DNA from 3 places in the Micromonospora sp. WMMA1998 genome. Region 1 is predicted to be linked to each of the others. Evidence: riboswitches for the same ligand, from Rfam matches in the RefSeq annotation. Region 1 holds a riboswitch; each other region holds the start of a gene.
What was found. A riboswitch is a leader RNA that binds a small molecule or an ion and turns the genes downstream of it on or off. The one in region 1 is predicted to bind cyclic di-AMP.
Positions count from the first base shown of each region.

Region 2: linked by a shared signal. The riboswitch ahead of O7600_RS21570 (hypothetical protein) and the one ahead of O7600_RS10945 (hypothetical protein) in region 1 are both predicted to bind cyclic di-AMP.
Region 3: linked by a shared signal. The riboswitch ahead of O7600_RS04745 (transglycosylase family protein) and the one ahead of O7600_RS10945 (hypothetical protein) in region 1 are both predicted to bind cyclic di-AMP.

Region 1 covers NZ_CP114911.1:2,507,482-2,512,611, reverse strand. The annotation lists gene O7600_RS10960 (STAS domain-containing protein) at 135-494, shown strand; gene O7600_RS10955 (SRPBCC family protein) at 535-1,047, shown strand; gene O7600_RS10950 (hypothetical protein) at 1,049-1,552, opposite strand; gene O7600_RS10945 (hypothetical protein) at 1,632-2,705, opposite strand; cyclic di-AMP (ydaO/yuaA leader) riboswitch at 2,710-2,840, opposite strand; gene O7600_RS10940 (cation diffusion facilitator family transporter) at 2,984-3,898, opposite strand; gene O7600_RS10935 (AAA family ATPase) at 3,975-5,130, opposite strand, start outside.
Region 2 covers NZ_CP114911.1:4,678,805-4,683,934, reverse strand. The annotation lists gene O7600_RS21590 (hypothetical protein) at 1-908, opposite strand, end outside; gene O7600_RS21585 (heavy-metal-associated domain-containing protein) at 944-1,150, opposite strand; gene O7600_RS21580 (metal-sensitive transcriptional regulator) at 1,232-1,531, shown strand; gene O7600_RS21575 (YibE/F family protein) at 1,688-2,977, shown strand; cyclic di-AMP (ydaO/yuaA leader) riboswitch at 3,132-3,262, shown strand; gene O7600_RS21570 (hypothetical protein) at 3,267-4,292, shown strand; gene O7600_RS21565 (carbonic anhydrase) at 4,351-5,004, opposite strand.
Region 3 covers NZ_CP114911.1:1,132,182-1,137,311, reverse strand. The annotation lists gene htpG (molecular chaperone HtpG) at 1-57, shown strand, start outside; gene O7600_RS04760 (SDR family oxidoreductase) at 124-822, opposite strand; gene O7600_RS04755 (helix-turn-helix domain-containing protein) at 855-1,331, opposite strand; gene O7600_RS04750 (LLM class flavin-dependent oxidoreductase) at 1,408-2,970, opposite strand; cyclic di-AMP (ydaO/yuaA leader) riboswitch at 3,187-3,352, shown strand; gene O7600_RS04745 (transglycosylase family protein) at 3,356-3,976, shown strand; gene O7600_RS04740 (YbaB/EbfC family nucleoid-associated protein) at 4,148-4,594, shown strand; gene O7600_RS04735 (M4 family metallopeptidase) at 4,661-5,130, opposite strand, start outside.

The DNA of each region.
Region 1 (5,130 bases):
TTGGGTTCGCCCAGGTGTGCCCACTCCGCGAATTGCTCATCCCGGGGGGTGGCGACGAGGGCCGTCGGAGGAATACTCTCGGTCGCGGCCCGCGTACTGATGAGGCGCCCGTACGGGCGAGTGGAGGTGCTCGCGTGAGCCTGTCGATCGTGAAGTCGGTGCGTCCGGGTGGTGTCGTCCAGATCGCGCCCCGTGGGGAGATCGACGTCGACACCGCGTACGAGGTGCGGGAAGCGATCGCCGAGGTGCTCGCGAAGGCCCGTCCCGCCCGGATCGAGCTCAACATGCGGCTCGTCACGTTCATCGACTCCGTCGGCATCAGCGCCATGGTCGCCGGCTTCCAGACGTGCGAGGTCAGCGGCGTCAAGCTCGTGGTCACCGAGCCGAGCCGGTTCGTGCACCGGCAGCTCTGGGTGACCGGCCTGCTCGGCCTATTCGGCGCGCCCGAGCCCTGGTTCGCCGACGACGCCCCCGAGGTGCTGCCCGGCGCCTGAGCGCCGCCCTCGACCCCCCGGCCTGGGGACCTTCGACCCGTTGCCAGCCCGGCTCCGGTACGGGACGATCGTCGCGACCCACGACGGCGAGGGGGATCGGTTGCAGAGCAGCGACAGCTTCAGCTACACCGTGCAGGCCCGGTGCACCCGGGCGGACGCGGTGGCCCTGCTCGGCGACCTGAGCCGGCAGGGCGAGCTGCATCCGCTGATCGTGCGGGTCCGGCAGGTGCCGTCGCGGCCCGGAGCGCTGACCAGCTATGCGATCACCGACCGGCTGGAGCTGGGCCCGCTGCACTTCCCGGTGACCTACCAGGCGGACGTGCTGGTCGCCACCGAGGACGAGGTGGTCACCGTGGCCCGGCAGCAGCCGGCGACGACGGTTCGCAACCACACCCGGCTGCGCGACGAGCCCGACGGCGTGGTGCGGATCGACGTGGAGATCACCCTCACCGCCCCGGCCCCGCTGTTCGGCTACGCGTTCCGCCAGGCCCGCGCCGCCCACCTGGGCCTCGCGGCCCGTCTGGGCGCGACCCTGGAGGGCCGGCCGGCCTGACTCAGCCGGCCCGTCTGGGCGCGACCCTGGAGGGCCGGCCGGCCTGACTCAGCCGCCCCCACGGCTTCCAGGTGGACAGCACGGTGGCCACGAGCAGCAGCGTGGTGGAGACGGCGGGCGGCACCACCAGGTCGATCCGCAGGTGCGCGTCGGCCGCGCCGGCCAGCGCGCCGAGGTGCCGGACCCGGGGCGTCAGCAGGAGCAGCACCAGCCCGAGCATCACGGTGGTGAGCGCGAACTTCACCAGCACCCACCGCCACCGCAGCAGCCCCCACGGGGTGAGCAGCGCGCTGGCCACCCCGATCAGCCAGACCGCGACGCTCAGCGGCGCGAACAGCCAGGTGACCAGCAAGGCCGCGGCGGGGTAGACGACCTCCGGGTCGGCGCCGCGCAGCCCGGCCACGCCCAGCGCGAGCAGCCCCAGGTCGACGCCGAGCCAGCCGAGCGAGGTGACCAGGTGCGCGGTGAGCAGCGCCTTGCGTCCGCCGGGGGAGAGTCGTCTCATGCCACCGATCGTCGGCCGTCGCGCGGCCCACGTCGTGGGCCGCGCGACGACACCCGGGGTACGTCGGGGAGCGTAGTGCTCAGTAGACCGACAGGTGCACGTGGTTGGTGTGGTCGCTGGACGGGTCGCCGTTGCCGCCGCTGTACGACTTCCAGCCGCTGCTGGGCAGCCAGATCTGCTTGAACCAGATCACGTAGAGCACGGCGAGCGGGTCGGCGTTGCGCACGAAGTACGCGGCCAGGTTGTTGCCGTACGTCCTGTCGCCGCCGCTGGCCACCCCGCCGAAGCCGTTCTTCTGGGCGGCGAAGTCGCAGGCGCGTCCCTTCGGGTGCTCGCCGGAGCCGCTGGGCCGGTGGCAGGAGACGTACCGGGTGAAGCCGGCGGCCTTGGCCTGGTTGAGCGCGTGCAGGGTGCGCGGGGTGATGCAGCCGTCGGCCGGCGTCGGGTCGTTGACGCTGCACGACTCCGCCGGCCAGGAGCCGTCGGAGTTGCGCTTGGCCGGCGTCGCGTTCGCCGTCGAGGTGCCCCGGACGCCGCCGCTGCCGGCGGACGGCCGGTCGTTCGCCACCTCCAGCGCCCGCTCGGCCTGCTGCTTGCGCTTGGCCATCACCGTGACCTGCTTGCGCTGCTCCCGGATCTCGCCGTCGAGCGCCGCGCGGGTCCGGGTCGCCTCGTCCCGGGTGGTGATGAGGTCGCGTAGCGTCCGGTCCTCGTGCGCGGCGACCTGCTCCAGCGCGGCCGCCCGGTCCATGAAGCCCTCCGGGCTGCTGCTGCCGAGCAGGGCCGCGGCGGTGCCCATCCGGCCGGTGCGGTACGCCACCTCGGCGATCTCGCCGACCTTGGCGTCGCGTACGGCCAGCTCGGCGCCGACCGCGTCGAGTCGCTCGGTGAGCTGCTTCTGCCGGGCCACCGACCGGCTCAGCGCGGCCTTGGCCTCCAGCCAGCCCTTGCTGGCCGCGTCGAGTTGGGCGCGCAGTTCCGGCGTGCCGCCCTCGTCGTCGCCGCCGGGGGCGGCGAGCAGGCCGGTCGGGGCGGCTGACCACGTCGCCGCGGCGGGGGTGGCCGGCACGGTCACGACGCCGAGGGTCAGCATCGCGGCGAGCAGGGCCGCCATCCGGGCGGCCGTCCGTCGTACAGGTGCCACTGGGGGCATTCACATGTCCTTCCGTCAACCGCCGACCGGGTTAGCTGACGGGTTCGGGACGGAAGATCCCTACCGCTGACGCGGATGCACCCCACGTACGTGGTTCCCCGGCTCGCCCTGCGGGCGATTAGGCGACGGCCGCTCCACCGGCGCCGGGGTGGCACCCGCGGTGTGGCCGCGACCGAGCCTACCGGCGCTGCCCGGGGCCGGCTCCGTCGCCCGGAGCGGTGATCCCGGCAAAGCCGGCATTACGCCACAATAGCGGCCGAGATTTAAGTTTGCCCTAATTACCACTCGGTCGGGCCGCACGCTCCGGTCGACGCTCCGGGTTCGATCTGCAACGTGGCGTGATCGATCGAGAAGTCCTCGTGCAGGGCGGCGCGGGCGGCGGCCAGCACCGTGGCGACCTCGGCGCCGGGATCGGTGGTCAGGTGCGCCGAGGCCACCTCCATGCCCGAGGTGAGCGTCCAGACGTGCAGGTCGTGCACCTCCGCCACGCCCGGCACAGCGGCCAGCCGGTCGTGCACCGCGGTCACCTGGAGGTGTTCCGGCGCGGCCTGCACCAGGATGCGTACCGCCGCCCGGCCGAGCCGCCAGGTGCGGGGCAGGATGAACAGACCGATCGCCACGGCCACCAGCGGGTCGGCCCACCACCAGTCGGTGACCGCGATGACCAGCGCGGCGCCGATCACCCCGAGCGAGCCGAGCAGGTCGCCGAGCACCTCCAGGTACGCGCCGCGCAGGTTGATGCTCTCCTGCGCCCCGGCGCGCAGCAGCGCGAAGGCGCCGACATTGGCGAGCAGGCCGAGCACCGCCACCACGAGCATCGGGCCGGCCAGCACCTCCGGCGGGTCACCGAACCGGCGTACCGCCTCGACCAGGACGTAGACCGCGACCGCGCCGAGCAGCACCGCGTTCGCCAGCGCCGCGAGGACCTCCAGCCGGTAGAGGCCGAACGTGCGCTGCGGATCGGTGGTGGCGCGCCGGGTGGCGGTGATCGCGGCCAGCGCCATGCCGATGCCGAGCACGTCGGTGAACATGTGCCCGGCGTCGGAGAGCAGCGCCAGCGAACCGGTCGCGAAGGCGGCCACCGCCTCGACCAGCATGAGGGCGGTGAGCAGCGCGAACGCCGCCCAGAGCCGGCCCCGGTGACGGTGCGCCGCGTTGGTCACCGCACCGCTGTGGTCATGACCTGCGCCCACGCACACACCCTTCCCTCCCGCACCCCGGCCAGGCCTAATGTATGTTCACATCGCTATGTGTGCAAGTGAGGGTGGGTCACCCGGTCGGGTCGAGCGTGGTGAGGCGCTGGGTGGCCCGGGACAACGCGACGTAGAGCGTGCGCACCCCCGAGCCGGGGTCGGCCCGGATCTCGCTCGGCGCGACCAGCACCACGCCGTCGTACTCCATGCCCTTGGCCTGCAGGCTGGTCACCACCTGGAGCCGGCCGGCGCCGAGGCCGTCCAGCCAACCGGCCACCTCGTCCCGGCGCGGCACCGGCGTGATCACGCCGACGGTGCCCTCCACCTCGCCCAACAGGATCCGGGCCGCCTCGACGGTGCTCGCCGGCAGCTCGGCGGCGGGCACCGTGCGCTCGACCGGCGACACGCCGGTGGAACGCACCGCGTCGGGCAGCGTCAGGTCCGGATACAGCCGGCGGATCTCCGCCGCCGCCACCGCGAAGATCTCCGCCGAGTTCCGGTAGTTGGTGGTCAGCTCGTAGCGGTGCCGGCGGCGCCGCCCCAGCGCCTGGTCGCGGGCCCGGTCCAGCTCCTGCGGGTCGCCGGTCCAGGCGGTCTGCGCCGGGTCGCCGACCACCGTCCAGGACGCCAGCCGGCCCCGGCGCCCGATCATCCGCCACTGCATCGGCGAGACGTCCTGCGACTCGTCCACCACCACGTGGGCGTAGTCGCGGTAGTCCGCCGGACGCTCCCGGGCCGCCGCCCGGGCGGCGCGCTGCCGGTCGGCGTACGTGCTCAGCTCGCGCACGCCGCCGGCCAGCTGGTACGGGTCCCGCTTCGGCTTCGCCCGCCGCACCGGAGTGCCGAGCAACGCGTCCAGCTCGTCCAGCAGGGCGATGTCGGCGACGGTCGGCCCGTCGGCGTCGAGCGTCCGGTACGCCTCGGTGAGCGACCGGATCTCGGCCGAGGAAAGGATCCCGCCGGCGTAGCGGCGCAGCCGATCCGGGCGGGCGAGCCACCCCAGCACGTGGCGCGGGTGCAACCGGGGCCACCACGCCTTGAGGAACTCCCGGAACTCCGGCCGCTCGATGATCTCGTCCTCGAACGCGGGCTGCTCCGGCAACCGGCCCACCCGCAGCGTGCGGGCCTGCGCGTAGAGCGCGGCGAGCACCGCGTCGAACGCCGACCGGCGCACCTCGTTGCGGCGCGCGCCCCGGGTCAGCGTCCGGTCCCGGATGCCGTCCAGCGCCGGC
Region 2 (5,130 bases), 2.2 Mb from region 1:
GGCCCGGTGGGCGTCGGCGGGGCCTGGTCGCCGGCCACGACGGTGAACTCGGCGGTGTGCACCGCGTCGCCGTGCCGGAAGTCCAGGTAGAGACGGTACGCCCCGGCCGACGGCACCTCGGCCGCGAACGTGACCGCCGGCCCGGCCGGCGTCCGCCCGTCGCCGGGCGTGCCCTCCGGGTGCACGTGCAGGTAGGCCAGGTCACCCTGGCGCAGCGCCACCAGGTGGCCGTACGCCCCGAGGTAGGGCTGGAGGTCGGTGACCGGCCGGCCGTCCCGGCTGACCGAGAGCGTGAGCCGGCTGGTGCGGCCGGGCTCCGGCGCGCCGGTGAGCGTGACGGTGTAGCCGTCGACAGTGGTGCTGGTGGCCGGTGGCGGCAACGGTCGCGCGGCCAGCGTGCCGGGGACGGTGACGTCGACGCCGAGCGTCAACGGCTCCCCGCCGGTCGGGGTGAAGTCGGCGAACGCCCGCCACACGCCCGGCCCGGTGAGCGGTGAGGCGACCCGCCAGGTGCCGTCGTCGGCCAGCTCCGGGTGCACGTGCCGGAAGCCGGAGAGGTCGCGGCGGGCGACGATCAGGTGCATGCGCTTGTCGTGGGCCACCTCGTAGCGGGTGACCGGGCGGCCGTCCGGGCCGGTGATCCGGAACGCGAACTGCCCGTCGGGGGCGGCCGTCGGCTGGAGCGTGTAGCCACGCTCGGAGACGAGCAGCCCGCCGGGCAGGTGGGCGTCGGTGCCCCCGGCGTCGGTGTCCTCGGTGTGGCCCTGGTCGCCGTGGCCGGTGTCGGCGTCGTGGCGGGTCTCGGCGGCGGGGGCGACGGGATCGACCACGTGGCCGATCCCGTACGCCGCGCCGAACACCGCCGCGAGGCCGAGGGCGAAGCCGCTCAGCTTCGTCGCCGTGTTCATGGTGCCTCCTCGTGTGCTCCGGGTCGGTGGACCCGTCACGCCTCGACGAGGTCGTAGCCGGCCTCGTCGACGGCGGCGCGGACGGCGTCCGCGTCCAGCGGGCTCGGGCTGGTGACGGTGACCCGGCCGGTGGCCAGGTCGACCTGGACGTCGGTGACGCCCGGCAGTGCGCGCAGTTCGGTGCTCACCGCGGTGACGCAGTGCCCGCAGGTCATGCCCCGCACCTGGTAGGTGGTCTCCATGGGTTCCCTCCGATCCCATACCCCCCTGGGGTACCCACCGCACGTTAGCATACCCCCGAGGGGTACGCTATCCTCGGCGGCATGACCACGCCGCCCACCCCGACCCGGGGCTACACCGCCAGCAAGGACCAGCTCCTCGCCCGGCTCCGCCGCATCGAGGGTCAGGTCCGGGGCATCGAGAAGATGGTCGAGGACGACCGCTACTGCATCGACGTGCTGACCCAGATCTCGGCCATCCAGGCCGCGCTGGACAAGGTCGGCCTGGGCCTGCTGGACGGGCACGCCCGGCACTGCATGCACGAGGGGGCCGCCGAGGGCCGGGCCGACGAGATGGCGTCCGAGATGATGGCCGCCGTCGGCCGCCTGATGAAGCGCGGCTGACCGGCCTGGCCTGATCCGGCGTCCACCGGCGGCGCGGGCCGCCCTGGCTACCATGGCCGGGCGACGACCCGGGCGTGATCCCACGCGTCCGCGCCGGTCCCGGTGACCCGACCGGTCCGGTGACCCGGTTCCGCCGCGACCGTTGGGAGAGACGCCGTGGGCGCCGATCACACCCGTCCCGCAGCCGCCGCGCCGCCGGGCGTACGCCGGCTCCTGATCGCCACCGTGGTGCCGCTCTTCGTGCTCACCGTGATCGCGGCGCTGCTGCTCTGGCCCCGGGCGGACCGCGACCCGGTGGACGGCGGCGCGGACGTGCCGCGCTACCACGGCACGGTGACCCGGGTGGTGACCGAGCCCTGCCCGCCGACGCCCGAGTCGCCCGAGGGCGACACCGGCGGCCCCTGCGGCACCGTGACCGTCGCCGCCGAGCAGGGGCCGGACGCGGGCCGGCAGGTCGAGACGCCGGTCCCCACCGGACCCGGCGCTCCCCGGGTCTCGGTCGGTGACGAGGTGGTCCTGGTCGAGCTGGTCGACCCGGCCGACCCGTCGGTGAAGACCTACAACATCGCCGAGCACCAGCGCGGTACGCCGCTGATCTGGCTGGTGGCGCTCTTCGCCGCCGCGATCGTGGCGTTCGGCCGCTGGCGCGGGCTGGCCGCGCTCGGCGGGCTGGTGGCCAGCTTCGCCATCCTGCTCGGTTTCGTGCTCCCCGGCATCGGCGCCGGGCAGTCGCCGCTGCTGGTGGCGATCGTCGGCGCCGCACTGATCATGTTCGTGGTGCTCTACCTGACCCACGGGATCACCGCGCAGACGTCGGTGGCGGTGCTCGGCACGCTCGGCAGCCTGGTGATCACCGGAGTGCTGGGCACGGCAGCCACCGCCGCCACCCACCTGACCGGCTTCGGCAGTGAGGACGCCACCACGCTGTCGATGTTCCAGGGTGACGTGGACCTGCACGGACTGCTGCTGGCCGGCATCATCATCGGCTCGCTCGGCGTGCTGGACGACGTCACCGTCACCCAGGCGGCCACCGTCACCGAGCTGGCGCACGCCAACCCGGGGCTGTCCCGACGACAGCTCTACCGGGCGGCCACCCGGGTGGGCCGGGCGCACATCGCGTCCACCGTCAACACCATCGTGCTGGCGTACGCGGGCGCCTCGCTGCCGCTGCTGCTCCTGCTGGTCGCCGACTCCCGCCCGGTGGGTCAGCTGCTCACCAGCGAGTTCCTCGCCCAGGAGATCGTCCGCAGCGCGGTGGCCACGCTCGGCCTGATCGCCGCCGTACCGCTGACCACCGCGCTGGCCGCGGTCGTGACCACCGCCGGCCGCGCCGCGCGGGCCGCCGGACCCGCGACGCCCCGGCCGCCGTCGCCCCGGGAGGACGCGTGGGAGGCGCTCGGCGAGGGGCGGTCCGGCGGGGGCAGGAGCACGGAGGCCGCATGGTGACACTCCGCAGCGTGACGGCCGATTCCAAACGCGATGCTGGTCACGCTGGGCGGTGGCGAATTCTCGCGATTGGTCGGCTTCCGGACGTAGATCCCCGGGAGTGGTCTCGGGTAACCTCGCTGCCGGTCACCGCCGAAGGCGCGCACCGGCGCCTGCGGTGCCGCCGCCCAATCGCCTCCGGGCGAGCCGGGGAACCAGGTACATGGGGTGAATCCGCGCCAGCGGTAGGGACCACTTCCGTCCCGAACCCGTCAGCTAACCCGGTCGGCGGTCGACGGAAGGGAACACTGTGACGGCACCCCTGCGCCGCTGGCTGACACCCGTGGTGGCCGTGCTCGCCGCTCTCGCCGTGCTGGCCGGGCCGACGCCGGCCTCGGCGGCCCCCGGCACCGCCGCCCCGAACCCCTCGGGCCACTCGGAGGACGACGACCCACCGCTGATCAGCGAGGCCGTCACCGCCGCCAACCGCGCCTACCTCCAGGCCAAGTCGAAGTTGGACACGTCCCGCAAGCGGCAGCTCCAGCTCGCGCTGGAGGTGAAGGCGGCGCAGAACCAGCTCGACGCGCTCAGCCCGCAGGTGAGCGAGATCGCGGCACAGTCCTACCGGACCGGTCGCGTCGGCGCCATGGCGATGCTGCTGGAGAGCGACTCCCCCGACTCGTTCGTGCGCCGGGCCAGCGCCCTCGACGAGCTGAACCTGTTCAACGCGCAGCGACTCGCCGCCATCAACGAGGTGAAGGGCCGCGCCGAGCGGGCCAAGATCGCGCTCGACGCCGAGGTGCGGGAGCAGGAGAAGCAGGCGAACGCGATGGCCCGCGAGAAGGCCGAGGCGCAGAAGGCGCTGAAGCTGGTCGGCGGGCTGGACTTCACCGGTGGCCTGGTCTCGGCCACCTCGAAGGTTGCCGAGATCGGCCCCGGCCGCACCGCCGACGGCGGGTGGAAGTCGGAGTCGTGCAGCGAGAACGACCCGACCACCTCGGGCTGCGTCACGCCGCGCACCCTGCACGCGTACAAGGAGGTCAAGCGCGCCGGGTTCAACCGCTTCGTGGGCTGCTACCGCCCCGGCGGGCCGTGGGAGCACCCCAAGGGCAAGGCGTGCGACTGGTCGTTGCAGAACAGCGGCTTCGCACCGTGGCACAACAACGACACCCGCCGGTACGGCAACGAGGTGGCCGCCTTCCTCATCCGCAACGCCGACCGGCTGGGCATCTACTACGTGATCTGGAACCGGCAGATCTGGTTCCCGGCGACCGGCTGGAGTTCCTACAGCGGGCCCTCCAACCACACCGATCACGTGCACATGTCGCTGCTCTGACGCGCGCGTACGACGATAGGGGCCGCCCACGGGCGGCCCCTATCGTATCCGTTCCCGGTCAGCCGGCGAGCGCCGCGTCCGCCGACGCGGCCGGCGCCGGCAGCGGGGCCGGGGACTGCGCCACCGTCCGGACCTCGCCGCCACTGAGCCGGTACGACATGCCGACCACCGCGCAGGCCCCGCCGGCCACCTTCGCGGCGAGCACCGAGGAGCGGGCCAGCAGGGTCTCCACCGTCTGGGCGATGTGCACGTCGATGATGCCGTCGAGGTCCTCGACTCCCTGCCGGCCGGCCCGGAGCAGGCTGGGTGAGACGGCGTCCACCACCGCGCCCAGGTGCCCGGCCGGGGCGGAGCCGGTGCGGACCGCCTCACGGGCCGCCTGGACCGCGCCGCACGAGTCGTGGCCGAGCACCACCACGAGCGGCGTGCCGAGCACGGTGACGGCGTACTCCACGCTGCCCAGCACCTCCGGGCCGGCGGTGTGGCCGGCCGTGCGCACCACGAAGAGGTCACCGAGGCCGCGGTCGAAGATGATCTCGGCGGCGAGTCGCGAGTCGGAGCACCCGACGATCACCGCGAACGGATGCTGGCCGTCGGCGACCGCCGCCCGGTGCCCGGCGTCCTGGTTCGGGTGCTGGGGCACACCGGTGACGAACCGGTGGTTACCGGCACGCAGTTCGGCGAGTGCCTCATCGGGGGTGGTCGGGATCATGCTGCTCACCTCGTCCTCGCGCGGAGCCGTCAGGCCGGCCGGCGGCGGTGTCGGCCCCGCGACCCACCGTCACACGCGACCCATGGCACGTCAAGATTTCGTGATACGCATTTCATACGTCACCGT
Region 3 (5,130 bases), 1.4 Mb from region 1:
GCCGACCCGGCCCGCTTCACCCGGATCCTCGCCGACCGCCTCGCCCGCGGCCTCTAGATGTAAGGAAGGGCCCCTTCTTATCGCCTAGGCGATAAGAAGGGGCCCTTCCTTACCAGCGGACGTTCAGGGGAGGGCGGGGTAGAGGGCGGCCACGCCGCCGGACAGTCCGGCCTGGACCCGGCGGGCGACGTCGTCGGCCAGGATCTCGTAGCTGTCGGACTCGATGCCGTCGGCCGCGAGCCGGGCGACCTCCGCCGGGTCGGCCTTCGGCCCGGCGACCCCGGCGGCCATCTCGGTGTCCATGTAGCCGACGTGCAGGCCGGCGACCCGGACGCCCCGGCCGGCCAGCTCGACGCGCAGCGCGTTGGTCATCGACCACTCGGCGGCCTTCGCCGCCCCGTACGCGCCGACGCCGGGGAACGTGAACCAGGACAGGGCCGACAGGACGTTCAGGATCGTCCCGCCGCCGTTCGCCGCGATCCGGGGCGCGAACGCCCGCACCACCGACAGCGTGCCGAGGTAGTGCGTCTCCAGCTCCAGCCGGATCTGGTCGAGGTCGCCGTCGAGCAGGTCGGCGCCGGTGCTCACGCCGGCGTTGTTGACCAGCAGCGTCACGTCGCCGGCGCGCTGCGCGGCGGCGGCCACCGAGGCGGGGTCGGTGACGTCCAGGCGTAGCGGGGTGACGCCGGGCAGGTCGACGCTGTCCGGGTTGCGCGCGCCGGCCCAGACCGTGGCGCTCCGCGCCACGAGTTCCGCGGCCAGGCGCCGGCCGAAGCCGCGGTTCGCGCCGGTGACCAGGGCGGTGCTTCCAGCGATCTTCATGTCTCGCTCCGAGGGTGCTGAGGGTGGGTGGATCAGGAGGTCCGCAGGCCCGGACCGGGCAGCACGGCCAGCTCGTCGGCCGGCACGTCGTGCCCGGCGTCGCAGCGCAGCCGGGCGTGCACGTCCGCCCCACAGTCGTGGTGGGTGACCAGGACGGACGGGCCGACCTCGTCGGCGGCGTACGCGTCGCCCCACTGGCGGAGGGCGACGAGCACGGGCAGCAGGTCGCGGCCCCTGGCGGTGAGCACGTACTCGTCGCGGGTGCGCTGCCCGGGCTCCCGGTAGGGCCGCCGGTCGAGCAGGCCGTCGGCGACGAGCTGCTTGAGGCGGGCGGCGGCGACCGGCTCGCTCACGCCGACCCGGCGGGCGAAGTCGTCGAAGCGCCGGGTGCCGAACGACGCCTCGCGCAGCAGGAGCAGCGTGGTGCGGTTGCCGACCACCTCGAGCGCCCGGGCGATCGAGCAGTTGGCGGTGGACCAGGAGTCGCGCTGCGCGAGGAAGTCCGTCATGGGACCGACGCTACCGGGCTGACTTAGGGAACCAAAAGCCAGCTATCTCACGTCGCGGTCCGGGAATATCCGCCGGTCAGAGCTGGCCGGGGTAGAAGCCGTGCCGGGCCAGCGGCTCGACGATCTGGTGCTCCTCGTACGACAGGTGGGACAGCAGTGTGTCGGTGAGCAGGTCCACCGCCTCCTGGAGCCCGCTGAAGTCACCCGGCCGGCCGATCAGCTCCACCAGCGCCCGGTCGACGCTCTCCACCACGCCGTGGATCACCACGTGCTCCTCCTCCAGCCGGTCCAGCACCGCCGCCAGCCCGGCGTCGGCGCGGCGCAGGTGCGGGAAGACCGAGGCGTCCTCCAGGCCGTGGTGCTGGGTCACCACGGTGCAGTACGCCGCGCAGTACGCGCCCAGCGTCCAGTTGTTCTGCCGCAGGGTCATCTCGTTCAGCGCGGCCCGCGCGCCGCCCGGCGAGACCGCGCCCCGCGTGACCTGTTCCAGCAGGTCCCGCACCTGGGCCAGCTCCCGGCGCAGGTGGTCGTGCACGTCCACCAGATGTTGCCCCGCGGCCTGCGCGTGGGCCGGGTAGACGTGCCCGGCCGGCGCCGGCGGGGCGGTCGGACGGGTCGACTCGTCCCAGAGGCGGCGCGCGCTCAGGCGTACCCCCGGGTCGGGCGTGGGGGTGACCGCGAGGGTGGTCGGAACGCCGCCGGCGGCCTGCTCCCGCGCGACGGCGCGGGCGCCGCTGCCCGGCGTGGTGCGCTCGGCCGCGACCAGCTCCCGGACCGCCGGCGCCACCTCCTGGGCGAAGAGCTGGATGGCGCGCGGCTCGTCGCTGCCCAGGACGAAGGTGGTGATGCCGTGCTCCAGGGTGAGCCCGGCCAGGTCCTCCACCCACCGCTGCGGCGGCCCGGCCAGGAACCCCGTGGACGAGCGGGTGAAACTGCCGGTCACGTTGAGCATCCGGCGGATCTCGCCGGGGTCCCGCCCGGCGGCCCGCGCGCCCTCGTCGACCAGCGCGTTGAGCGCGGGCAGCTCGTCGGGCCCCTTCGGCAGGTAGGCCAGTGACGGCAGCCAGCCGTCCGCGGCGCGACCGACCAGGCGCAGCATGCGCGGCTTGTACGCGCCCACCCAGATGCCCACCGGATGGGCCGGCGCCGGTCCGCGCTTCGCGCCGACCACCCGGTAGTGCTCTCCGGCGACGCGGATCATCCCGCGTCGGTCGGCGCCCCAGACCTCCCGGATGACCTGGATCGCCTCGTCGAGCGCGTCGACCGCCGCGCCCGGGGAGAGCCGCCGCCCGCCGGCCGCCTCGATCGCGTCCCAGAACGCGCCCGCGCCCAGCCCCAGCTCGACCCGGCCGCCGGTGAGCAGGTCCAGGCTGGCCACGCTGCGGGCGAGCACCACCGGTTGGCGCAGCGGCAGGTTGAGCACGTTGCCGGCGAGTCCGATCCGGTCGGTGGCGGCGGCCACGTACGACATCAGCGTCCAGGTGTCCAGGAAACCCGGCTGGTAGGGGTGGTCCTGGAAGGTGACCAGGTCCAGCCCGACCTGTTCGCAGAGCGAGGCGAGGGCCACCACCTGGTCGGGCCGTCCGGCGGTGGGGGTGAGGAAGCCGCCGAAGGCCAGCTCGTCTCCGTACTCGGTCATCCGTGCCGCTCCTCGTGCGATCTTGCCGGTCCCGCCCACGGTAGCCCGGGGCCGGGGCGGCCGGGCGGGGCGTCCGGATCCGGCCCGGACGTCCCGCTACCACGTCGTCGTGTGCCGCGTGTGCGGTCGCCCGCCTGGGTGATGAACATCCCAAGAAGTGGGCGATCGTCCGAAATCGTCCCTAGCGTCGGTGGCGTCCGCAGTCGTGGACGCCACGGGCCGGTAACGCCTAATCCCGCCGCCGGCCCGGCGGTAACCGAACCTCGGCGGGAGCGGGGGACCCAACGTTCCTCGGTGCACGTCACCTCGGGGTGAAGCCGCCAGCGGCGGCCGGGCTCCTCGGCCCGAACCCGACAGCTCACCTCGTCGGCGTGGAGGAATCCCCATGGCAACTGCATACGCAGCCCGTCGTACCGCCGTCGGTGTGGTTCTGGCCGGCGCCGCGGTCCTGTTCGCTCCGGCCGTCCCGGCGAACGCCTCCGGCGTCAACTGGGACGCCGTCGCGCGGTGCGAGTCCGGCGGCAACTGGCACATCAACACCGGCAACGGCTACTACGGCGGGCTCCAGTTCTCGCGCGGCACCTGGAACGGCCACGGCGGGAAGAGGTACGCCGCCCGGGCGGACCTGGCCAGCCGGTCGGAGCAGATCGCCGTCGCCGAGCGGGTCCTGGACGGGCAGGGCATCGGCGCCTGGCCGGTCTGTGGCCGCAAGGGCGGATCCGGCTCGTCCCCGAAGAAGGCGGCCGACCGTCCCGCGCCGCGGAAGGCGGATCGTCCCGCGCCGCGCAAGGCCACCGACCGGCCCACGACGAGGTCCACCGTGGACCGAGCGGCCGGGCGGGGCGGCGCCGGCACCTACCGGGTGCGCTCCGGCGACACGCTCTCCGGCATCGCCGTCGCGGCGCACGTTGCCGGGGGTTGGCGGGCGCTGCACGAGCGCAACCGCGCCGTCGTCGGCGAGGATCCGGGCCTGATCTTCCCGGGTCAGCGACTGCGACTGCGCTGAACCGACGAACGCCCGGCCGGGGCTCCGGCCGGGCGTTCGCGGTCGCGCGACACGCCGGACGCGCGGCACCCGACCTGCTCGCTTGCGGGCGGGGCCGGCCGGTGACCGTGCTCCGTCGGTGCCGGTTGCTATGGTCACGATGCTCGGCTAAGACGTGAAGAAAGCGCGGATATGACCATCGACCCGTTCTCGGCCGCCGCGAGCCTCGACGAGCTCCTGAGCCGGACGCAGCAGGCGCTCGCGGCGATGCGGTCCCGGGCCGGCGTGCACCCCGACGGCGAGCCGGGCGAGTTGCTCCGGGCCGAGGGCGCCGCGGCCGACGGCCGCGTGCGGGCAGTCGCCGTCCAGGGTGGCCGACTGGACTCGGTCGCCGTCGACCCGGACCTGGCCGGCGAGCCGCTGGAGGTCCTCTGCGGACACGTCGTCGCCGCCGTCAACGCCGCGCTGGCCGAGCTGGACGCCCGGGTCAGCGACTCGGCCCGGGCCGACGCCGACGCCCTGGCGGCCCGACTCGGCGGCCTGCCCGACCAGGCGGAGCTGTTCAGCCGCGCGATGCACGAGGTGGCCGCGCGGATCCCGCGCGACCGCGGCGCGTCCCGGGCCGGCCGCCCGGCCTGACCGACCTGCCGACGCGACGAAGCGGCCGGCCGCCCGGAGGACGACGACCGGCCGCTCGCCCTACGGTCAGCTCAGGGTGACCGCGGTGTCGTCGACGACGAAGGACGTCTGCAGGGAGCTGTCCTCCACGCCGCTGAACGAGATGGTCGCCGTGGTGCCGGCCAGCGACGAGACGTCGAAGGACCGCTGCACGTAGCCGGTGGCCTTGTTCAGGTTCGAGTAGGTCGCCAGCGTGGTGCTGCCGGCCTTGACGGTGAGCTTGTCGTACGCGGTGGTCGTGGTCGACTCCGCGCTGTCGATGTGCAGCCAGAAGCTCAGCGTCGCGCGGCATCCGGCCGGGATCGTCACCGACTGGCTCAGGGTGTCGGTGTGCGACGAGCCGTAACCGTCGAGCCACGCCTTGTACGAGCCGCCGTGCGCGGCCTGGCCGCTGTCCGTGGTGATGACGCCGGCGGAGGCGGTCCAGTTCACGGCGCCCGACTCGAAGCCGGGGTTGGCCAGCTTGTTGCCGGAGCAGCCGCCCGACGGCGGGGTGG